3 regions of the Chryseobacterium paludis genome follow, and region 3 is predicted to be linked to each of the others. Evidence: riboswitches for the same ligand, from Rfam matches in the RefSeq annotation. Region 3 holds a riboswitch; each other region holds the start of a gene.
What was found. Region 3 has a riboswitch for cobalamin ahead of NG806_RS17565 (TonB-dependent receptor plug domain-containing protein). Riboswitches for the same ligand answer to the same signal wherever they lie in the genome.

Region 1 (8,144 bases), 1.7 Mb from region 3:
AACCTGATATTATTATTTTCTTTTCCTTTGAATTCAATAAAATACACTCCTTTAGGCTGAAGTTGCTGTAATACTTGAGACCTGAACATTGGTTGGCACATTTTATTAGTTTTTAATATTTTAATAAAAATTATACTAATATATTGAATCATCAATTATAGGATATCAAGTAAATTTTATAAAATTAAAATTCCCTTTATTTTGCAATAAAGAAAAACAAAAGCAATATTCATTCAACTTTTTATATCTTTAAAAGAAAATGTTTAAGAAAATCATCTTTGGAATAATTGCTTTTCTGTTAGTATGGATCCTGTTTATATGGGGAAAATACTATTTTTTCTATCCATCTTATTCACAGGAAGATATCAATACTATTTTTAAAAAAGAAAATCTGAAAGCTCCCGTTTATGACTCTATAAACATACGCGGATACAGTATTCATTATCTCACTAATAAAGCCAATGATGATGTAATCACTAATCAGGAAACGCGAAAGAAAAAGCCCTACCTCTTCTTGATACATGACAGTGGAAAGAATTCCGGATATTTTTTAGACTATTTTAAGAATAAAGAAATCAATAAAATATTTCATATCATCGCAGTGGATAGGATTGGTTTTGGAAAATCTCATTTTATAAAATCTGAAAGTGAAGATCAAAAAGAGTTTGGGGAAGATTTAGACTATGTAACTTCTGTCATGCCTAAAGAGATTTTAAAGAATGAAGGCCAACATCTTGAAGAAGTTCGTATTGTTACGAATGGTTGTGCCGGTTTATTGGGCTTAAAAGCATACAACTGGGCAGATTTAACTTATGTGAAAGTTTTCATGTTTTATCCCGAAACAGAACCCAGATTTTTTGGAAGTATTTTCTTTAGTAAACTAATCTCCAGTCCATTTTTAAGCTTTCTTTTTCCACGGGACTTTGTGAGTAAACATCAAGACTTATTATTGATGGATGATTCAAAAGGACAAGGCAGAAAAACCCTTTTTGAAAATGCTAAAATTTCCGAAAACAAAGGAATCAGCAGCGATGGCCCTATGTTTCCTGCAGGTAAGGGATTCAAATCTATATTCTTTATAGTTGCAAACAAAAAAGCGAAGGAACAGACCGAAAATATCATTGAAACCAATAATTTTCTAGTAGAAGAAGCTGATAAAAAGAACATTTATAAAGATCCTGGGTTCGTGCTGGATAAAATTTTATTGAACGATTTTTATACTTTGGATTTTAATAGGATTAGAAGATAATGTCCTGCATATTGAACCGTCTTTTTAAATATTTCAAACAAAGTTCAACCTTTTTACAGGTCATCTAAAACCAATAACTAATATTAAGGATTTAGAGTTATATAATTATCTTCCGAAAAGTATTTAATTTATATATTTGATGCATCAAAAATTTTTCATAATGATTTCCGTAAATAAAGCAGTCTATTTATCAGCCTTCAGTTTATTCTCATTAGCTTTTGTAAAAGGCCAGCAAAAAATTCCTTTTGGAGTGGTAAAGGCTGAAGAAGGTTACGCGAATGTTAGGGTTGCCAAGGATAATTATAGAAAAATTGTTGATAAGATCAGAATGCGTAAAGGAGATGTCTTTCTTTATGTAAAACCGGCTCCGGGAGAAACAGAATGGTTATGGATCAAATATCCCGAAAAGCAAGACACTGAAAAACCTTTTGTGAGATATGAGAATCTTGACAAAGAAGGTATGGTGAATAAAGAACGTGTAGCTTTTATTGATCAGCTTCCTCAATACACACCGTCCAAATCCAAAAACGGAAGATCCCTTATTTTCACTGACAATAACAATCCTAAAATACCTACTGCCCAAAGAAATAAGGTTATCATTGATGTCTATCCTTCCAATGCCAGTTATAGGAAACAGGAAAAAGATGCGGATGGAACAATCCTTACTATTGATAAAGTAAAACCTTGGGGTATCAGTAAAGAACTTCCTGAAGGGATGACAGAAATCAAGTCTATCCGTGTACAACAGGTTGGAAGAGGTTCCGTTTTTGTAAGAGAAGCTATTAAAAATATGTTCCAGCCGACTATGGATTTCAATAACATTAGTGTTGCTGCTATTGACAATGATAACATTTTTCTTTATATGATCAACGGTTCCGGGGAAAACAGATATACCACGCTCTGGACGATCAGACAAGGAAAGGTTGCTCACCAGATTATTTTTAAAAATCCTGAATAATTCACTATACTTCTCTGTATTATCCTTATTTTTGTCATTGAAAAAGTTTTAACGCTTATTCATCACAGGAATTGGTTCTGTTTAATCACAGATTAATAGGGAATCGTGTGAAAATCACGAACTGTCGCGCAACTGTAAGTAACTAAAGTCTTTATAATAAACCACTGTGCAAAAGCATGGGAAGGGATAAGGATGTTACAAGTCAGGAGACCTGCCACTTTCTATAAACAAGAAACTTTCGCGGCTTGAAGTTTATTGATCTGATGGATTGTTTCAGGAATTTCACCTTTCCTGTTATTATTCTGTTTGCTTCAATATATTTCATTTCGCTTTAATTTAATAATGAAATATGACTACAGAAGAAAGAATTCAAGCATCCGAAACCAGAATCTTTAAAGCGGTTTTCCCTAACACAACCAATCATTATGATACTCTTTTTGGAGGTACAGCGATGCAATTGATGGATGAAGTGGCATTTATTACTGCTACACGTTTTGCAAGAAAAAGAGTGGTAACTGTAAGCAGCGACAAAATTGACTTTAAGAAACCTATTCCTGCCGGAACTATTGTCGAGCTGATAGGAACGGTTTCTCATGTTGGAACAACAAGTATGAAAGTAAATGTAGAGATCTACACGGAACAAATGTATTCTTATGAAAGAGAAAGAGCTATTGTGGGAGACTTTACTTTTGTGGCTATCGATGAATTTAAAAAGCCTGTTCAAATACTATAATTAGATGAGAAACGCAAGTCAAATTGACTTGCGTTTTCTTTATTTTAAAACTTTTTCGGTCTCTAAACTTCTATTAAGCAGAAGCTGGAAAGCTTCACCCATTTCATCAGAAGCTCTGCTTATTGCATTTTCCAGCATATTTCTGATTTGACTCTCGGTTACTTTTGCTTCGGTCCAGCTTTTCCCCGAAGTATGTGAGTTAAGAATAAATGGCATAATACGGTCTATTGCACAGGCAAAAATAGCATCCGCAGTCTGCTCTTCTTCAAACTCCAACCATAGATTGAAAAACTCTGAACGTAAAGGTTCATCTAAAATTCCAAAAATATTCTGAGCTGATAATTTCTCTCTTTCAAATTTGCCAACCATTGCTTTCTCATCAAATAAGAATGTATCACCAGCTTCAATTTCTACCAGATCATGGATAGAAAGCATCCTTATAACTCTTAACAAATCGATATCTGTCCTGTTTTTAGCATATGGAAAAAGTACCTGTGCCAGTATTATTATCTGCCAAGAGTGTTCAGCAGTATTTTCCCGTCTTGAATCATCTGCATTATAATTTCTTCTCTGCACATTTTTTAAAGCATCTACTGCTAAAATAAAATCGATCTCTTTTTGTATTTTCATTTTAATCTTCTTTATAGTACTGTTTGATCGGATATTTTTTTGATTTTACGATCCACTTGTTATTGATCTTTTGTCGCTTTGTTACTTTTACGAATTCTTCACCACCCATTGCATCTTCTTCCAGCTCGTAAACTTTATCTAGTCCTTTTTTCGGAATTACCTGATACTCTGTTGTTAAATGCCAGCAACATCCGGATTTAGAAAATGTAATTAATCTCTTTCTTTTAGGATCTGTTTGAAACATTCCCAGATTTTCAAAAGCAAGAGTAGTTAATTCATCACTGATAACGAATTGTTTTTTTGTAGAATTGTAGACATATACATCATAGGATGGACCACCATAACTGCTTTCATTCCCATTTCGTATTGCAATATCTTCTGAACCATCAAAATTAAAATCTTCAAAAATCAATGGACTTTGCTCATCATATAATTGAATAACATTAACACTTGGTTGCTGCTCTTTATTCAAATAAAAGTAAAGATCATCAGAGGTTAAAGTCTGAATAGTACGTAATGTTTTTTTATCTTTTAGTTCTACTATCCCGCTTCCACTACATTTTTCTGCGTCACAATCATTTACCGTAATCACTGCATCATAGTGATTTGATCCCGTTTTAAGTTCAAAATGATGCTGTCCGGAACATAGAAATCCCAAAAAGACAAAACTGATCAATGTAATATACTTATTCAATATATAGATTTTATTCAGTACAAATACGACTGAAATTTCATAACAAAAGTAAGAATAGCTGTCAAAATCTGGATCATTTATCCTCTAAATTAATTAAATATAATTTTCTTTTAAAGACTTGATAAAATTTATTAAACTGATTATCAGTATTTTAAATAATAAATAATAAAAATTTCACTACTTTGTATTGCATAATACCATTTTAATTACATATCTTTGTAATGTAAAATAAGAATAGGTTCAACTAGCTAGGAACTGAATTCTAAATATAACTAATTAAAAACCTTATTAAGATGAATACTGAAAATACCAAAGCGCAGATGCGAAAAGGGATTCTGGAATTCTGTATTTTAAGTCTTATCAATCATCGTGAAATGTATGTTTCCGACCTTATAGATGAACTAAAAAAAGGAAAACTGGATGTTGTAGAAGGCACACTCTACCCTCTTTTAACAAGATTAAAAAATGGAGAGTTTCTTTCATACAGATGGGAAGAATCAACCGGAGGACCTCCGAGAAAGTACTACCAGATTACAGAAAAAGGTAAACTGTTTTTAAGTGAACTTTTAAACACCTGGAACGAATTAACCAATTCAGTAAACCAAATCACTCAAAAAAATTAAAAAACAAAGCTATGAACAAGACACTCTCCATAGGACTCGCAGGTTTTTCTTTTACAATAGAGGAACACGCATATATAAAGCTTAGCGATTACCTTAATGCTCTAAGAAGTACATTGGACGCTTCAGAAGTAGACGAGGTAATGCATGACATAGAAATAAGAATGGTTGAAATCTTCAGAGATTCATTAGGAAAACGAGAAGTAATCAACGATACAGATGTAGAAGGAGTTATTGCACAAATCGGAACCCCTGAAAAGATCGAAGAACAGGAAGAAGCTTATTATTCTGAAAAGAATTCTAAAAGAACTGGCCATTCAGGTGCTGAATATTCTGATAAAAAGCAATTATTCCGTGACCCTGAAAGACAAAAAATAGCAGGTGTTTGCGCAGGTTTAGCTCATTATGTAGGAATGGATATCACTGCCATGAGAGCGATCTGGTTAGGTGTATTTATCTTAGGAATATTTACAGCAGCTATTTCTTCTTCATTAATAGCATTGCTTTATATCATTCTTTGGATCGTACTTCCAAAAGCAGAGACGGCAGCCGATTTTTTGAAAATGAAGGGAAAGCCTATGAACTTCGACAATCTTAAAAGCGAATCTAATAAACTGGTTCAGTTTGCTAATGAATCTACACAGAGAGTCGGAGAAATATATATCGAAAACAAACCTTATATCAACAATGCAGGAAGTGGAATTTGGAACGTTGTAAGATATGTTTTAGGAGGAATCTTCGGATTGATGGCATTTGGATGTTTGATTGGAGTATTCGTAGTTTTTGGATTTATGGGAAGCAATGATTTTCCTCCAATCAACGAAATGAATTTCTACTTTGACAACGATGGAATGAGGTATGTACTAATGGCGATGATCATATTAGGAAGTTTGATTCCTGCAATGTTGTTCGCATTATTAAGTATTAAATTAATTTCCCCTAAAACAAAATTAAGAAATACAGGATGGGTTTTAGGAGCTTTGGTTCTTGGTTTAATTGCAGTATCCACTTATTTCGGAGTTAGCATGGCGAGAAAAGATATGTTCTTAAAAGGCCACAAAGAAGATACAGAAGAAGTTTCTATCAATACAACATCGGACAGTATCTATGTTGACTTAAAACAAATCGTTATTCCTCAAAACTTTATGGGATATGATGATGATCTTTATTCTGACAAAGTATCTGTTTTTAAAAGAGATTGGATTCATGTTCAGGTAACAAGAAAAGCTGACATAAAAACACCTTATTTAATTATTAAAAAAGAAGCAAAAGGTTATAACATCCCCCTTAATGTAAGTGTTCCCGTAGAAGTATTAAATAACAAAGTGATCCTTCCTAATTATGTTAAATATCCATATGATCACCGTTTCAGAGACTACAATGTAGATTATGAATTGGTAATTCCACAGAACGCAATCGTGATCCCTGTAAAGAAAGACGGAATTGATTTTGATGGGGATTTGAATGGTGACGGAGTAGATGACGATGATGAGAATAATGATGACGATCATGGAAATATCAGAATTGAAAAAAATAAAATTTCTGTAAATGGTTCTACAATCGAATACAACTCTGATGATAAAGACAGTATCATTATCAACGGAAAGAAAGTTCCAAATTCAAAAGCAGAAAAAATAATGGATTCAGTAAAGTCTGACATTAAAAAGATGAAAGGCAAAGTAGACATCCAGATAAAGGATGGAAAAGACGAAATTTCTATAAAAACCAAATAATAAACTGCAGAGAGTGGCGGAAGGTGTGAATGGAAGGCAACAGTTTGAAATTCACACTCTTCTTCTCTCATTAGCAACAAAAAACATTATTAATTAGTTCTTTATATTAAAAAATTATCTTACCTTCGTACAGTTATATTAATAATAACCAAATCATTAAAAACACACACCTAAACCATGGTACAAGTAGCACTAGAAATTGTAATGAAAATCGTAGATTTAATCAGCGGTTTATTTTAAGAGCGATAATATTTCAATATATTTGTAAAGTATAACTTATTTGGTTATACTTTTTTTGTTTTTAATAGAAAATATATGAAAAAACTAATCGGCAAATTAATGTTGAAACTCATGGGTTGGAAGGTCGTTCTTCAGGGCGATGTCAACAGCCTGAACAGGTGTATTCTTGTAGTAGCACCACATACTCATAATATGGAATACATATTGGGGAATTTCGCCTATTGGTCGTTACAAAAACCATTAAAAATAATTATCAAAGATGCTCATACCAAAGGATGGTATGGCGGGATCGTAAAAAATCTTGGCGGAATCGGAATCGACAGAAGTCAGAAAAATGATCTGGTAAATTTCGTTGCCAAAGAATTCGCTAAAGAAGATTTCAGCTTGGTGATCACGCCCGAAGGAACAAGAAGCTGGGTGCCAAAATGGAGAAAAGGTTTTTACCATATGGCATTGGCAGCAAAAGTGCCCATCGTACTGGCTGCCGGAGATTTTAAGAAAAAAATCGTTTATCTTGGATATACTATTCCCTATGAAAGAATAGCTTCCGTTCCTTTTTCAGAGATCATGGACGAAATTAAAAATTACTACATTAAAAACGATATTACACCAAAAGTTCCTGCTAATTGGAATCCGAATATCATGGGAACAGAGAACGAACAGCAATCATAAACAGTGAATTAATAGATAATGATGAGTAACTCCTCATTATTTATTACATTACTTTTTAATAAAACCATACTGATACTATATGAAAGACATGACCAAAGATGAGCTATTAAACTTCCTTAACAACTGGGGTGAAGAAACAATGGCCAAAGCACTTGAAATAAGATTCATTGATATCGATCAGACCAACGAAACACTTACTGCTACAATGCCGGTTTTACCAAGGGTTCATCAGCCATTCGGCATATTACATGGTGGTGCAAGCTGTGTTTTAGCCGAAACTTTAGGCTCTAGCCTATCTAATATATTCATAGATGGTGAAAAATATTATGGTGTAGGAACTAATATTAACTCCAACCACCTGAGAAGCAAAAAAGATGGAATCATAACGGGAACTGCACGATTTATAAGAAAAGGAAGAACGATGCATGTTTCTGAAATCGAAATCCGTGATGAAAAAGGCCAGCTGATCAACCATACAACAATGACCAATAATATCATTAACAAGTAACTCGATGATTAATAATAAATATAAGACTCAAATTTTTTGAGTCTTTTTTTATATACTTGCTGCAACCTTTTTATTTTTTATCATCTTATAAGAAAATTAAGCATCCA
Region 2 (8,144 bases), 2.3 Mb from region 3:
TCTACAGCCCAGTGCAGGTAATTCTGCCATTCGGCTTTTCGTAAAGGAAGACCTTCTCTGATGGCGGGTTCATCGATCTGGATAATTCTGATTCCTGCTTTTTCAAGATCGTTTACTTCGTCACGGATTGCCAAAGCAATCTGCTTACAGGTTGTAGAACGAGGCTGATCATCGCGTACAAAAGACCATTGAAGGATCGTTACAGGACCTGTCAACATTCCTTTAACCCATTTTTGCGTTAAAGATTGAGCGTATTGTGACCAATAAACGGTCATCGGTTGTGGTCTGTGAATATCTCCATAAATGACGGGTGGTTTTACACAACGGCTTCCATAACTCTGAACCCACCCATTTTGAGTAAATGCAAATCCAGCCAGTTGCTCCCCAAAATATTCAACCATATCATTTCGTTCAAATTCTCCATGAACCAACACATCAATTCCTATTTCTTCCTGCCAGTTGATGGTTCTTTGGGTTTCTTCTTTAAGCAATTGATCGTACTTCTGAGCCGTCAGATCTCCTTTTTTGAATTGGGCTCTCCAGCTTCTTACTTCTTTAGTTTGAGGGAAAGATCCAATCGTAGTGGTTGGGAATAACGGAAGTTCTAGTGCATTCTGCTGTGCTTCTTTTCTTACATTAAACGGACTGTTTCTTTGCGCATCATTTTCTGTCGTTACCGCAACACGATTTTTCACATCCTGATTATGAATTAAGGTTGAAACTTTACGGTTTTCAATAGCTTGTTTATTTTCAGCCAACTCCTGCAGTGTGCTATAATCTGGATTTTCTGAGGCTAATTTTTTCAAAGTAACAATTTCAGAAACCTTCTGTTTGGCAAAAGCCATCCATTGCTTGATTTCAGGAGATAATATCTTTTCATTTTTCTCCAGATCAAGATCGAAAGGAGAGTGAAGTAGTGAGCATGAAGGAGCAATAAAAACTCTTTCAGAACCTAATGCGGTTATGGCTTTCTTGATAAAAGCCAGAGACTGGTTGAAATCATTTTTCCAGATATTTCTTCCGTCAACAACTCCCAATGACAGAATCAACGTTTCAGGAATGGCAGTAAGAACTTCATCCAACTGTTCCGGAGCGCGTACCAGATCAATATGTAAAGCATCAATTGGTAGAGTAGTCGCTAGTGAAAGATTATCTTTTAATCCATCAAAATAGGTGGTAACGATGAATTTAAGATTCGGGAATTGTTCTGTGATCTGAGTATAAACAGATTGGTAAACTTCTTTTGCTTTTTGATCAAGATCTAAAGCTAGAAACGGTTCATCAAACTGGATCCATTCAGCACCATTATTTTCTAACTCTTTTAAAATTTCAGTATAAACAGGAAGCAAGTTCTGAACCAGATCTAGTTTGTCAAAGCCATCTTCTTTTTCCTTTCCTAATAGTAAATACGTTACCAATCCAATGATAACAGGTTTTACACTGATCCCTGCTTCTTTAGCTTCAATAAATTCATTGACGATCTTATTGGAGAATAATCTGAATTGTTGATCTTTCTGAAATTCAGGAACGATATAATGGTAATTGGTGTCAAACCATTTTGTCATTTCCATCGCCGTAATATCTAAACCTTCTTTCTGATGGCCTCTTGCCATAGCAAAATACAGATCAAGTTCATTTGAAGTAATGTCCTGATAACGGGCAGGAATAGCACCAACTGACAGTGTCATATCCAATACCTGATCGTAGAATGAAAAATCATTCGATGGAATAAGATCGATTCCGGCATCCTGTTGTAATTTCCAGTTTTGTTTTCTGATGGTTTTTCCAACCTCTAAAAGTTCCTGTAATGTTGTTTTGCCCGACCAATATTGCTCGCAGGCTTTTTTGAGTTCTCTGTTGCTACCAATTCGCGGGTAACCTAGGATGTGTGTTTGCATTTTCTTTTAAACTTTTAATTAAATTTTAGTTTTTAAAAGTTCTTTTAGAATGCTTCGTAATACGATCGGGAAAGAGTTTTCAGCAATAGAGAAGATACAATATGGACGTAATTTTCCTGTTTAAGGAAGAGATTAGAGAGTAACTTTGAAATAATTTTTTTTAACGCAAAGTTTATTTCTAATTCTTCTTATTTAAGAAGGCAAAGGAGAAATCAATTTCATTGATTTTGAAGAAGCATGCGTTTTATCCATAAGCTTCATCAGCGACAGCGTCGCATCTCTTTGCTCCTTAAAACTAAGGAATCTTTATAATAAATCTTTGCGTTTAAACTCATATCCATTCCAAGTCTAAACAACCCAATACGTTCAAAAAGTATCATCTGTATGACCAAAAGCTTCAAACCGCGAAAGCATTGTCAATTCGGAACAGGCAGGTCTCCTGACTTGTAACAGTTTTGTCATCCTTCCCGCTTCTGGCAGTGGATCTGCAAGGACAAAAACCTTTGGTGTGTTACTTACAGTTGCGCGACAGTTCGTGATTTTCACACGATTCCCTATTAATTTACGTTAAGTAAAACCTTTTCCGTTTGATGAAGTATGTTAAAGAACAAAATAGGGTGTAAAGGTATTGAATAAAGTTATTTTGTTGGTATTGTTTTAAATATTAGGAATAAAATTTTGTTTTAATTTAATTTTAAAGTTATTTATTCTGTAAATTTGAAAAAATCAATCGAAAAAAGAATATTATCCTGTGGAAAGACTCGACGATAAGGATCTTCAACTGTTAAGAATCCTGCAAAAGAATGCTAAACTGACGGTTAAAGAATTGGCCAAAGAAATAAACCTTTCTCCATCACCAGTTTTTGAACGGGTAAAAAGACTGGAGCAGGAAGGCTATATCAAACATTACGCTGCGGTTTTGGAAGCTGAAAAACTAAATCGTGGTTTTACCGTTTTCTGTCAGGTGAAATTAAAGATCCACGACCGGTCTGTAGGAAATAAATTTGTGAAAGAAATTGTACAGATCGAAGAAGTAGCTGAATGCTATAATATTTCAGGAGATTTTGATTTTTTACTTAAAGTTCAGGTACGGGATATGAAACATTATCAGGATTTTGTATTCAACAAATTAGGATCTGTAGATTCCATAGGAAGTACCCACAGTACTTTTGTGATGGCTGAGGTGAAGAACAATCATGGAGTTACAATATAAACTATCAGAGCTTCAATATTACTTTTTTGCTCTTATCCTACTCAACGAAACAGAGGTTATCCCCAGATAGGATGCAATATAATATTGCGGAACGCGGCGGAAAATTTCCGGTGATTGTTTAAGCAATTCGGCATATCTTTCTTCGGCACTGTCCTTTATCCGCGAAATAAAAAGTTTCTGATATTTAAGCAGACGCTCTTGCAAATAACTGTAATAGAATTCCTTAATATGCGGATTAAGCTCCATCTTTTGCCTGAACTCTTCAATAGAAGTACTGTAAACAACAGAAGGCTCTATCATTTCGATATTATAAATACTTGGTGAATTGTAAAATAAACTTTCCCATGATGAGATAAGGTTACCTTCAAATAAAAACTGGAAAGTAATTTCCTTACCATCATTATTAAGCCAGCCTCTGGCTACTCCTTTTTCAAGATAGTAGAATTTACGGGCCATTTTACCTTCTTCCGTTAATAAAGTTTTAGGAGCAAGTTCCTCCTTATCAAAACCATTTAGTATTTCGTCTAAAACATTTTTATCCAGGGACATACTTATGACGGGATTTAAATATAATTACTTACTTCAATAAGGTTCATATCAGGATCTCTGAAATATATTGATCTTATTTTGCCCATCGCACCTGTTCTCTCAACGATACCTTCAATAATCTCAATGTTTTTATGTCGTAATTCCTTTAAAACCTCATGGATATCTGTTGAAGCAATAAAACATAGATCTGCAGAACCGGGAGTTGGATGTTCTGCTTTGGGCTCAAACTCTTTTCCTTTTTGGTGAAGATTGATCTTTTGGTTTCCGAAAGTCAACGCTTTTCTGTTATCTCCGAAGGTTACGACTTCGAAGCCGAGAATATGGGTGTAGAACCCGATTGTTTTATCGATATTGGCTACGGTTAAAACGATGTGATCGATGTTTTTGATTTCCATGTTTTATTTTATTTTAACACTAATGACACAAATGGCTTCACTAATATCACGAATTTTCAAATATTTATTTGTGAATATTAGTGCTATTTGTGGTTGAAATCTTAATAAAGGTAATTAACATCCATTATTCCTTTTTTAAAGTTGACTATAATGGTATCATTATTTTTCAATTCAAAAACTGACTTTAAATTTTTCTTTACTCTATATGTATTCACTTTATCAAAATCCTGATCGTCGTGTATAGAATTTTTATCTGCATGTAACCAAAATACTTGGTGTTCTTTATGGTTAACAACTTCGTATTTTCTTGTAATCTTTTCTTTTCCTGTTTGAATATTTACAAAAAGTAAAATATAATTGATAGGATGATGGAGTCCCATAAACCAAGACAATCCTAAAACGAGAATAACAATAGGTAGATTTGAAAGATCTTTTGTTTTAGATTTAATTATAGCAAAAAGTATAATGATCAGGAGAATGAAAAATGTGATAATTGTGTATTTCCAAGAGCCATCTTCGAAATTTTTAAGGTCAGCATATAAATATCTTTCTCTAATTATGGGTTTTAAAATAAAGCTATAGACAGAAAAAAAGGTAATTAGAATAATGAAAAAGATTATTTGCGACTTTGATATATTTTTAAACATTTGTATTTTATAATAGGTAAGTAGATTCGAAAGAAATTATTTTTTTTAACACTAATTACACAAATGGCTTCACTAATATCACGAATTTTCAAATATTTATTTGTGAATATTAGTCTATATATTAGTGGAATTTATGTTTAATATTTAATCCATCCTCTGCTGCTGCAAATACGTCAAAGTAGAATTTTTAATAAATTCTTCCATCGTGGTTTCTTTAACCGCATTTTTATTGGTCAACTCAAACAGATACTGAATTAAGTTACCCAGTTTATTGTCCTTACAGGTAATTCTAAACCTCTTGGCTTTGGGATTTGAACCTAGAAAAGTGAGTTCAGTTGTATTGCTTAATTTCACATTGTTGACATCAAAACCGGCACGTGGATTTTTTTGAAGACGTAGAAATCTTTTTTGGGTTTTATCCGTGCTTTCTTCTATGAATTTTTCCATTTGATAATCTGTTAGAAGTTGTGGATAAATTAATCCCCGTTGTAATATTAAACTGGTTACCTTATCAGATTTATCATATAGGATCGTTTTGTCATCAAACTGAACCTGAGTGTCCTTTACAACAATCTTTCCTTCAAATCTTGGATAGGTTTTCTTCTTGTATTCATTTTTGAATTGCTCAGTAATAGCCTTTTCTTTGCTGCTTGAGGTTTCTTTTTTCTGACCAAAAGTAGCTATTGATAATGATAACAAGAGGATAAATGAAAATTGCCGTCTCATATTTTTTTGATTTTTAAAATGTATTTCCCCTTCCTTTTTTAAGAAATTCTTAAGATGAAAATACGGAAATGAAAATACATATTTTTATTTTAAAATTAGTTTTTATGGATTTTAGTTTTTTTAGCAGCAAATATGATGCTATAGAATATTTTTAACGCGTAAATGCTGAAGAAGCATGATTGTTTTTGCATCTTTAATCTCACCAGTATCGATCATTTTTAAGGTTTCATCAAAAGAAAGTTCTAAAACTTGAATATCTTCACCCTCTTCCTCAAGCCCACCACCAGCTGAAGTTTTCATTTCTTTAGAATATTCTGCAATAAAAAAATAAAGGATCTCAGTGACGGAGCCAGGTGACATATAAGATTCAAATATCTTTTCTACTTTGGAGATCTGATATCCGGTTTCTTCTTCCGTCTCCCTTTTAATACAGTCTTCAGGATTGTCATTATCCAATAATCCGGCACAGGCTTCGATAAGCATACCTGTAGTATTCCCATTAATAAAAGTAGGCAATCGAAATTGCCTTGTTAAAATAACGGTTTTTGAATTTTTATTGTAAAGTAAAATAGTAGCACCATTTCCTCTGTCATAAGCTTCTCTGCTTTGAGTTTCTATGGTTCCGTTACTTTTTAATTTTTCATAAGTAACTTTATTTAAAGTGTACCAATTATCGGATAAAATTTCTGTCTTTGTAATTTTTACGTTATTATTCTGCATGTGGAATATCTTCAATATTATAGTAAACTTTCAAACCTCTTTCTTTAGCAATTCTTACATCTTCATCTGCACCTTTTGAAGCACCCTTCAAACGTAATATGGCATCACATTTTTCCAGGATACGATGGGCAACAGGGTATTGTATCTCCTGCCATGCTTCATCACCTAACTGTTTGGAACCCGCGAGATGGATTAATGGCAGAGCCACCCATTCTCCGATCATGGGAATATGACCTTTTCTGAAAATAGGTAATGCAGCTGATTCAAGGTTATTTAAGTTCTGTTGTATGAGTTGAGGGTCGTCATTGGTACCACTGCGATAGGGTCCGGCAATAAGTATGAGCATAATATTTTCTATTTTGAACAAAATAACAGAACTTAAAATGTAAAAAAAATAAGATAGTTTAAGAGTCGTTATTTTTTGTGTTTATTTGTTTTTATTGTACTTAAGAATTCGGGTGTGATCCCCAGATAGGATGCAATTTGCTTTTGTGTAATCCTTTCTGCTGCCAATGGATATTTTTGAAGAAAAGCATAATACCGCTCTTCGGCTGTCAGTGAAAGATTTTCAATAATTCTAAGCTGCTCTCTTGTGTATGCATTTTGCATCATGATCCTGAAAAATCTTTCAAACTTTGGAATTTTCAGGTACAGATTATCTAAATCATCTTTTTTTAACTGTAGAACAACACTGTCTTCTAATGCTTCAATATTCAGCATTGCAGGGTGGTGATTAATAAAGCAGTACATATCTGTAATCCACCAATCCGGCATAGCAAACATAATAGTAGACTCTTTCCCTGAAACATCCATGTAAAAAGCTCTTAAAAGCCCTGATTGAACAAAGTAGATCTCTTTACAGAGTCGCTGTTGCTTTAGAACTAACTCTTTTTTTTGAACTGTTCTTTCTTTCAATAAAGAGTTGAAGTAGGTAACTTCCTCATTATTAAGCGAAATGTGTTTGGTTATATTCTTTAAAATTAAACTGTCATTCATGGGTACCCGATGGTCACTATTTCTTTACATACAAACGCTAAATTAATGTTTCTTTTTCAAGAACCTTTCATTATTCCTTTGAATTCAGGGAAATTAAAGGGATATCTGTAGAACATCAAGGGTTTAAAGCAGTTATGATTAGTGATTTATTTACCGTTCAAATGTTTTTTCAAATATTTCGAAGTTTCAGAATGATGATCTTTCAGTAAATTTTCTACGGTTCCTTCAAATACAACTTTACCGCCCAATTTTCCTGCTCCAGGACCAATATCGATGATCCAGTCGGCTTGTGCAATAATATCCAGATTGTGCTCAATAATAATCAGCGTGTTACTGGTTTTTATTAATTCCTCGAAGAATGAAAGTAGCTTTTCATTATCAATGGGGTGAAGTCCGGTGCTGGGTTCATCGAGAACGATAACCTTCGCTGTATGATTCAATTCTTTAGTAAGTTTTAAACGTTGCCTTTCACCTCCGGAAAAGCTGTCGAGCCGTTGTCCCAGAGTTAAATAATCTAATCCCAGTTTGATCAGTAAGCTGAGTTCATGTTCGAATTCTGGTTTTGGAAAAAAGTGCAATGCATCCAACACGGTCATTTCCATGATTTCAGCGATATTTTTTTTGTGATAATGATATTGTAAAACTTCTGGTTTATAGCCTGAACCCTGACATACCTCGCAAGGCTGTTCAATATCATCCATAAAGGCAAGATCTATTTTTTCAACACCTAAACCTTTGCAGTTTGGACAGGCGCCTTCTCCATTACGACTAAAAAGTTTATCAGATACCTTATTGGCCTGTGAAAAAAGTTTCCTCACCGTATTTGATAAATTTAAATAGGTCAATAAATTGGAACGGCTGCTCGCTGTAAAAACGGACTGATCTATGATGGTTACTTCAGGATAGAAGAGAGGTAGAATTTTATTAATTAAGGTACTTTTCCCCGAACCTGCAACACCCGTTACCACGGTCATAATTCCTGTTGGAATCTTTATGCTGA
Region 3 (8,144 bases):
ACCCGACATATTCTACGTCACTTCGAGTAGATTTTGAAGAAATCGTATCGAGAAGTTTCTACTTTGAAAACAAATATTTTATTTAAATACGATCGTACTAAGGTCTTTACAGAAATTAAAACTTATGTGTACTTATTATAGAGGATATTAACTTAAAAAACGAAAGTGTTTAAAAACTTTTGTTCCTTTTGTGGTTAAAAAAAAGCATCCTGTTACAGAATGCTTTTTCAGTATGTCGGTTAACACGGAAGCCTTATTGCCCCGGTTCGTTTTTCTTTTTTAGGCTGATCATTTCTTCTTTTAGCAGGCTGATGTAGTCCTGTAGATTTTTAATGATCTCTATGCTTAGATCATTGGTGAAGTTTGTAATATTTCCGCCAGAATTATTTCCATTAACGATGGAAGAAGCTGGGCTATCATTGAATACCTGGTTTTCGATAACGATCATCGCTTCATCCTCTTCGTAGATGTCTTCAAGTGGAACATCCAGAAAGCCGGCTATTTTCTCCCATTCGGCTCTTATGATCTTAACATTGCCGCTTTCCTTTCTGCTGTAGTTGGATACATCTGTTGCAAGCAGATCAGCGATCTCCTGTTGGGTATGGCCTCTTTTCTTTCTTAGGGCACGTAATTTTTCTTTTTGCATCTCAGATATTTTTACAAATGTGCAAAAAAAAAATTTAACTTATGTAGAAAAAATAGACTTCCTGAGGATCATGTGATCGGGTTTAATTTAGCAAAAAGATGTTTCGCTATTGAAGTTTATAGAATCAGAGATTTTTTTAAAAAACTTCTGTGTTCTTCTTATGCAGTATTCCAGCACTTAAAATAGATTAAATGTTTAAAAAAACTTTGAGGTTAAGGAAATGGTAAGGTATCTTTCTTTGCGGTTTTAAATCTGCTTTTTTACCTGAAAAGCAAACTTGTCAGATTTCTCCAGGCAGTGTATTTCTACGAACAAATTTTACCAGGTAGTCTGAATGATTCTAATTCGTACTGTTCTATTGAAAAAAATCTAAAATATTTTCTCTGGTACTATATCAATTATTTTTAATATATCAGTATAATGTACTGCAAATCAGTTATGTATAGCATATTAATAGCTGATTAAATGTTTTCTGATGATCATATAAACATCTAGTTTTGCGGACTTAAAACACAAACAAAATGAAAGAAAATCTTCAGAAGAAGGTCAGTTGCTTCGTTGCAATACTGACCCTCTTACTCCTGATATTTCCGGCTGGGTTTAAAGCCCAGATAGAATCACAAAGTTCGGTTCTAATTACTACTACTCCCTATGCCTTTTCTGCATCATCAGGAAACTTCACCTATCTTACAGGAGGAACAGGGGTAAGCAGTATCCAGGTTGATAGCGGATATAGCGGAGCATTGCCTATCGGTTTTAGCTTTAAATTTGGCTGTCAGGATTATACCCAGGTATATGCCAGTTCTCATGGAACATTATCATTTGAAGGTGGAAACCCAGGTTTTAGTAATAGTATTGAGCCGCCATCCTCCAGAAAATTTTTAGCTCCCTTTTGGGCTGATTTGGATGGTCGTCAGGGCACAGCGAGCTATGCTACTTCCGGTACCGCTCCCAACAGGATTTTTACCATGGAATGGAGAAACTGGAAGCGGTATGGTTCTAGTGTTCCCAATAGAAATATTTCTTTTCAGGTAAAGCTGTATGAAGGAACGAATGTGATACAATATATTTATAAACAGGAATTAGCATCAAGTACCTCCCCAAAAGTGACTATAGGTCTTTTCTATGGCACTCATAATAACAATAAGAGATGGCTGGATAATGCTTCATCATCTCCTACGGCCTCATCGGTTCAATCTTCAGATCTCAATAGACCGGCCACAAACCAGGTGTATACTTTTACACGGGATGGTAATAGTTGCACTACATTATGTATGGGACGAACTACGCTTAATAATAGTGGCGGAACAAAAGAGACAGACGGGCTTCGTATTATTATGACTGGTGCCGGGAATATCCAGGTCGTAAAAAATGGAACGGGACAGATATTTGGGCCTGATGACAGATTATTTTACGGAACTTCTAAGCCCTATTCAGCGCCTGCTCTTTATACGGCGCATGGTCTTGTGCTGGGAATCGGGGGGACTCAATATACGACCGGTACATTGAAAGCCTCTTTTGGGTTTACAGACGGAGGTCGCCTTACAATTGTTTCAAATACGTGCCAGAGCGATACGGGTCCGGATACCAATGGTATTGAGCGTAATAAGATACGTCTCAAGGCCACTAAAAATGGTCTGGATTATTTTCTGAATGTATATTATTATTACAGAAGTCCTGAAACATTTATGACGGTAGATTATGAAGTAGAGATCCCTGCTGGTAACACAGAGCTGGTAAAAGTGGCACACGGCTTGGATACCGCTCTGGATGGAGGGGATTTTGGTCCGGGATTTGTAACCGGCCAGGCACCCTATTATACGGTGGGTGTACAAAAGAAAGGTTCTTATGAGGCTTTCCAATATGTTTCAGGAACCCCATGGAGTGGATATTATTCGGATTTCCAACATAAGATGAATAATGGTATAGGGGATGATCTAACTTTTAAAAATGCGATTAACCCTAGTGCTACTACCGATAATGCAATGGGAATATCTCTTAATTTCGGTAAAGATTCAGGTACTTATAACAGTATCAGTAAAGTGATCTTTAATTGTCATGCCGAAGTAGCCCCGGTTCTTACCCGTACTTCTGTTCCTTGTGGAAGCGGATCTATTAATCTGAACAGCTTTGTGGTGCCTTTAAATCCTAATCCCCATAATCTGGTCCCGATGTGGCGGGACAGTACGGGAGCTGAAGTAGCCAACCCTACCAGCGTAAGCAAGGCGGGAGTGTATACGGTTAGTTATAGAGATACGGTAAATAGCTGTGATTCACCTCCAAGCACATTTACTATTACAGGGGAATGTGTGATAACTACCTGTACGAAGCCGGCTTCTACGGCGACTCCTACCGCTTTTACAAAGATGGGTATGTCAGGGTACAGTTCTTTGCAGAAGGATTGGCCGGCTAAGATTCCTAATGGTTTTATCGCACTGGAGTCAGGCTTCAACGGGCTGGTAATTACTAGAACAGTTCCCGGTAAGATCACCGAGCCTGTAGCAGGAATGCTGATCTATGATACCTCTAAAAACTGTTTCAGTTTATACAACGGAACCTCATGGAAATGTATTGAAAAATCGTGTAATGACTAATCGGTCTGCGGAAAGATCAATCAACAAAAAAGCAGAATAATGAAAAATATAAACAGCATAAGCAATATAAAGAAAACCTTATCTATAGTGGCATTGTGTATAGCAGGTATTGCCGGAGCTCAGATGGGTGTAGAAACGGAAACGATAAGAGGGAGCGGTATCCTGGATTTTCCTACAGGAATAAACAAAGGGATCATCCTTCCGGTATTAACAGAGGCAAACTCCACTCCTTCTGTGGGAACGATACGAATGTATAACAAGATGATACAGGGTGTTACCAGTTCGGGAGTGGTAAACTTCAGTGATCCCGGCGATACTGCTTCGGTTACTTTTAACACATCCACCCCACAGGCAGCCTCTGTAAACAGTGTGATCATAGGCGCCGCGACTTCTGCTGCTACAGGAGGAGCGTTGGTTCTGGAATCCGATACTAAAGCATTGATCCTTCCCCATGTCTCTAATGTAGAGGCAATGCCAAGTCCATATCCGGGAACGATATGCTATGACGTAAGAAGTAAGACTTTTGCCATGTTTGATGGCAAAGTATGGAATTTTTGGAAATAATTTTTGTTCATTTTTGTGAGTGATTAGGAATAGTACAATATTCATAATCATGTATTTTTTTTAGCGAATCCTCTAGAGCGTTATGCTTTAGAGGATTTTTTTTTAAGCTTCTGTATTCTCTCCGGAATGTCATTCCGACAAAGGAGCAATCTCTATAATCACAATCTAATGAATGAATAAAGTAAATCTTAATCGGGATTCTTCACCCCACTTCCAAACTCCGTTCGCCGACTTACAGTCTGTGTTCAGAATCACACACAACATTCCGTTGCAATAGTAACGGAACGTTAGCTTATATGTGGTTGATTGTCATTTTGTTAGATTCCGTATTGTTTCTAAGCAGAATTTTCTATCTTTGCCGGATTCTGGTGAGCCATAAAAAGCTCTTAAAAGGGAATCCGGTGTAAATCCGGAACAGACCCGCTGCTGTAAGCTCTACAAAAGTTTTTGAAGCATATATCCACTGTTTTTTTAATGGGAAGGATTTCAAAAATAGAGTAAGTCAGAAGACCTGCCGGAAAGATTAAAGTTTGATGCTTTCGTGGAATAAAGCTTAGGACAACAATGATTCTGTGCAGTTATAGCTGTACAATATCGTTGCTGCTTTCTTATATCCATTAGCATTAAAATTATTCTCAATGAGCTAATGGAACCAAAATTTACTTTTTATAAAACGAATAAAACGATTATCACAATTCTTGTGCTATTCGCTCAGCTTTTCTTTTCTCAGTCGAGGGATACTATTAAAGAACAGGTCATTGTTCCTGTACATATTCAGAAAAAGACCTTTAAAGAGATCCTTCCGGCACAGGTAATATCGGGAGAACAATTAGAGAGACTTAACAGCCATTCCGTAGCAGATGCTCTCCGGTATTTTGCGGGGATTCAAATTAAGGACTATGGCGGGATCGGAGGTCTGAAAACCATCAATATCCGTAGCATGGGAAGCCAGCATGTTGGTGTTTTCTATGATGGTATCCAGTTGGGAAATGCTCAAAATGGGATTGTGGATTTAGGGCGGTTTTCTCTTGATGATCTTGAAGAAATCTCTCTTTATAACGGGCAGAAAAGTGAAATTTTTCAGCCTGCAAAAGATTTTGGTTCTTCGGGTTCCATTTATCTGCAGCCAAAAATCCCAACTTTTAAAGGAAATAAAAAAACCAATCTTGTCGTAAGATTTAAAAACAGTTCCATTGATTTATTTAATCCTTCATTTCGGTTAGAACAAAAAATATCTGAGAAAATATCGGCAAGCTTCAGCTCTGAATTTATACAAAGTGACGGAGTTTATAAATTTAGATATAGAAAGAAATATCCTGATGGAGAAATTGCCAATGATACAATTGCCAAAAGATTTGATTCTGATATTAAATCAAAAAGGTTTGAAACAAGTCTTCATGGGGATTTAAAAGATGGAAACTGGAGTGTGAGAGGATATGGTTATCTGTCTGATCGTGGAATTCCGGCAGCGATTGTTAATAATCGTTTTGGTGCACGGGGACAAAGATTGCGGGATGAAAGCTACTTTGTTCAAGCCAGTTTAAGGAAAAAACTATTTCCGAAATTTGAAACACAGCTTAGAGCAAAATTTGCTTACGATTATACTTTTTATGCAGATACAGTTTCTACAGAAGCGGCTTTTCCTGTTCGCAACAGTTATATCCAGCGTGAAGTATATGTTTCTTCATCCAATATGTATTCTATAACATCCAACTGGGATATAAGTGCGAGTGTAGATTTTCAGTATAATAATCTGGATGCCAATTTGTTTAATTTTTCCTACCCTACCCGTTATACTACATTAATGGCTTTTGCGACGACTTACCAGTGGCGGCGGTTCAAATTTTTAGGAAGTGTTCTGGGTACTTTTGTAAGTGAAGAAGTTGAGAAAAATTCTAAATCTCCGGATAAAACAGAATGGACACCAGCGGCATTTCTGTCCTATCAGCCTTTTAATTCTAAGGAGATAACCATAAGAGCTTTTTACAAGAGAATTTTCAGGATGCCTACTTTCAATGATCTGTATTATACGGTAATTGGAAATGCTTTTCTAAAACCTGAATTTACAAATCAGTATAACGTAGGTTTTACCTATGGGAAATCCTATCATCATCAGATTTTAAAGGGTATTTATGCTACAGTAGATGGCTACTTCAATAAGGTGGATGATAAAATTATTGCAGCTCCCACAGGAAACTTATTCCGATGGACAATGCTGAATCTCGGAAATGTAGAGATCCTGGGAACTGATGTTCACGTACAGGCTGATCTGAATTTTGGAAATGTAACCATAAGACCTCAGGTGAACTATACCTTTCAGCGGGCACGGGATTTTTCTGATCGAAGCGAAAGCTATTTCGGGGATCAGATTCCATATACTCCATGGCATAGTGGAAACTTTACGACAATGGCAGATTACAAAGACTGGAGTTTCAATTATAGTTTTGTTTATGTAGGGGAACGATATGACGGCCAGCAAAACAATATTCAATACAATTATGTTCAGCCTTGGTATACTCACGATCTATCGGTGCAAAAAAAATTCAACTGGCAGACACATCAAATTAAAGCGAGCCTGGAGGTCAACAATATTTTCAATCAATACTATGATGTGGTACTGAATTACCCTATGCCTGGAAGAACTTTTAAACTAATTGTAAGTTTTACATTATGAGAAAATTAAACTTTTGCCTCCTGATCGGTCTGCTTCTTTTCTTCTTTTCTTGCAGAACAGATGAATATATTCCCCGTGAGCAAAAAGAGGAAGGTCTGGCACAGCCAGAAAATACGGCTATTAAAGGGTTTTATATTCTTAATGAGGGAAATATGGGAAGTAATAAATGTACGCTGGACTTTTTTGATTATACAACAGGAGTGTACCGACGTAATATTTATGGTGAAATCAATCCCAATGTCGTAAAGGAGTTGGGTGATGTTGGAAATGATATCCAGATCTATGGAAGTAAACTCTATGTGATTGTAAATGTTTCCAATAAAATTGAGGTATTAGATGCTAAAACAGCAAAGCGTATTAAAACAATTCAGTTACAGAATTGCAGATATATCAAATTTAAAGATGGAAAAGCGTATGCAAGCAGTTATGCCGGACCTGTTGATATCAATCCTAATGCTCCTAAAGGAAAGGTTGTAGAAATTGATACGGTTTCACTTTCCATTCAGAGACAGGTAACAGTGGGATATCAGCCTGAAGAAATGGAGATTGTAGGCAATCAGCTTTTTGTCGCTAACTCGGGAGGGTATATGGTTCCTAATTATGATAAAACGGTTTCGGTGATTGATCTCAATTCATTTACAGAAACCAGGAAATTGGATGTGGCAATTAATCTTCACCGTCTTAAAAAAGACAATTACGGCGATTTATATGTGAGCTCCAGAGGGGATTATTATAACATCCCTTCAAGTTTATATTTAGTGGATGCTGCAACAGGAGTGCTGAAAAAAGATTTTCATGTGGCAGTAAGCGAAATGACCATCGTTAATGACAAATTGTATTATTACGGGAATGAGTTTAATTACAATACCCACTCTTATTCTAAATCATTTGGCATTATTGATGTAAAAACCGAGCAGATCATTTCCAATAAAATTATTGACCAGGAATACGTAGATGGTATTAAAGCACCTTACGGAATAGCTGTAAATCCGATCACAGAAGATATTTACATTACAGACGCCCGGAATTATGTGTCTACAGGATTTGTCTACTGCTTTAATAAAAGTGGACATTTTAAATGGAAAACCGAGGGTGGAAATATCCCGGCACACTTCACCTTTTTATACAAATAAACTGAATCTAAGATATGGACAGAAATATTTTTAAAATTTTAAAAACTGTACTGGCGGTATTTCTATTGGTAGGAATGACCGCATGTAAAAGTGACAGAGATGAAGATTCACCATTTAATGGTTTAGAAGAATCTTATACGATCAACCGTTTCAATGTTCTGAATATTGCCGCGAATGTTTCAGGAAAAATGACATGGAGCATTAAAGACTCTATTATTTCTGAGGGCTCAGAGCTGGACTTTATCAGTCCCTATATTAAAACATACCCTCTTACTTTAAAAATAGATCAGAACGGAAAGGTAAAAACGTATCAATCAACAATTATCGTCAATAAGGAACCCGGTTCTTACAGTAAATATGTTTCCAATGTATTGGATTTCCGTCCTGCTGTAGGACAATTTACCAACGAAATTCCTGAATATATGGTTGGAGATACTTCCAGCAGTATGCTTCAAAAAGCCAAAGGATCTTTGGTGGGTTCTAATACCTCGATGATTAGTTTAGGTGGTTTTGGAGGATATGTAGTTTTAGGC

Region 1: it holds a riboswitch for cobalamin, as region 3 does, so the genes downstream of both, NG806_RS09660 (acyl-CoA thioesterase) here and NG806_RS17565 (TonB-dependent receptor plug domain-containing protein) in region 3, are expected to answer to the same signal.
Region 2: it holds a riboswitch for cobalamin, as region 3 does, so the genes downstream of both, metE (5-methyltetrahydropteroyltriglutamate--homocysteine S-methyltransferase) here and NG806_RS17565 (TonB-dependent receptor plug domain-containing protein) in region 3, are expected to answer to the same signal.

The regions. Positions count from the first base shown of each region.
Region 1 is NZ_CP099966.1:2,176,394-2,184,537, forward strand. Features, by position in the region: gene NG806_RS09650 (hypothetical protein) at 260-1,249, shown strand; gene NG806_RS09655 (hypothetical protein) at 1,410-2,207, shown strand; cobalamin riboswitch at 2,263-2,440, shown strand; gene NG806_RS09660 (acyl-CoA thioesterase) at 2,557-2,940, shown strand; gene NG806_RS09665 (HD domain-containing protein) at 2,980-3,570, opposite strand; gene NG806_RS09670 (XAC2610-related protein) at 3,572-4,264, opposite strand; gene NG806_RS09675 (PadR family transcriptional regulator) at 4,558-4,887, shown strand; gene NG806_RS09680 (PspC domain-containing protein) at 4,899-6,617, shown strand; gene NG806_RS09685 (1-acyl-sn-glycerol-3-phosphate acyltransferase) at 6,933-7,529, shown strand; gene NG806_RS09690 (PaaI family thioesterase) at 7,609-8,037, shown strand; gene NG806_RS09695 (hypothetical protein) at 8,144-8,144, shown strand, end outside.
Region 2 is NZ_CP099966.1:1,544,294-1,552,437, reverse strand. Features, by position in the region: gene metE (5-methyltetrahydropteroyltriglutamate--homocysteine S-methyltransferase) at 1-1,898, opposite strand, end outside; cobalamin riboswitch at 2,311-2,495, opposite strand; gene NG806_RS06805 (Lrp/AsnC family transcriptional regulator) at 2,650-3,111, shown strand; gene NG806_RS06800 (Crp/Fnr family transcriptional regulator) at 3,130-3,660, opposite strand; gene NG806_RS06795 (VOC family protein) at 3,675-4,055, opposite strand; gene NG806_RS06790 (hypothetical protein) at 4,157-4,702, opposite strand; gene NG806_RS06785 (hypothetical protein) at 4,847-5,428, opposite strand; gene nudK (GDP-mannose pyrophosphatase NudK) at 5,567-6,148, opposite strand; gene NG806_RS06775 (DUF4406 domain-containing protein) at 6,138-6,494, opposite strand; gene NG806_RS06770 (Crp/Fnr family transcriptional regulator) at 6,563-7,144, opposite strand; gene NG806_RS06765 (excinuclease ABC subunit UvrA) at 7,291-8,144, opposite strand, start outside.
Region 3 is NZ_CP099966.1:3,873,936-3,882,079, forward strand. Features, by position in the region: gene NG806_RS17550 (helix-turn-helix domain-containing protein) at 254-646, opposite strand; gene NG806_RS17555 (hypothetical protein) at 1,168-3,240, shown strand; gene NG806_RS17560 (hypothetical protein) at 3,280-3,804, shown strand; cobalamin riboswitch at 4,154-4,337, shown strand; gene NG806_RS17565 (TonB-dependent receptor plug domain-containing protein) at 4,451-6,478, shown strand; gene NG806_RS17570 (YncE family protein) at 6,475-7,611, shown strand; gene NG806_RS17575 (cell surface protein) at 7,626-8,144, shown strand, end outside.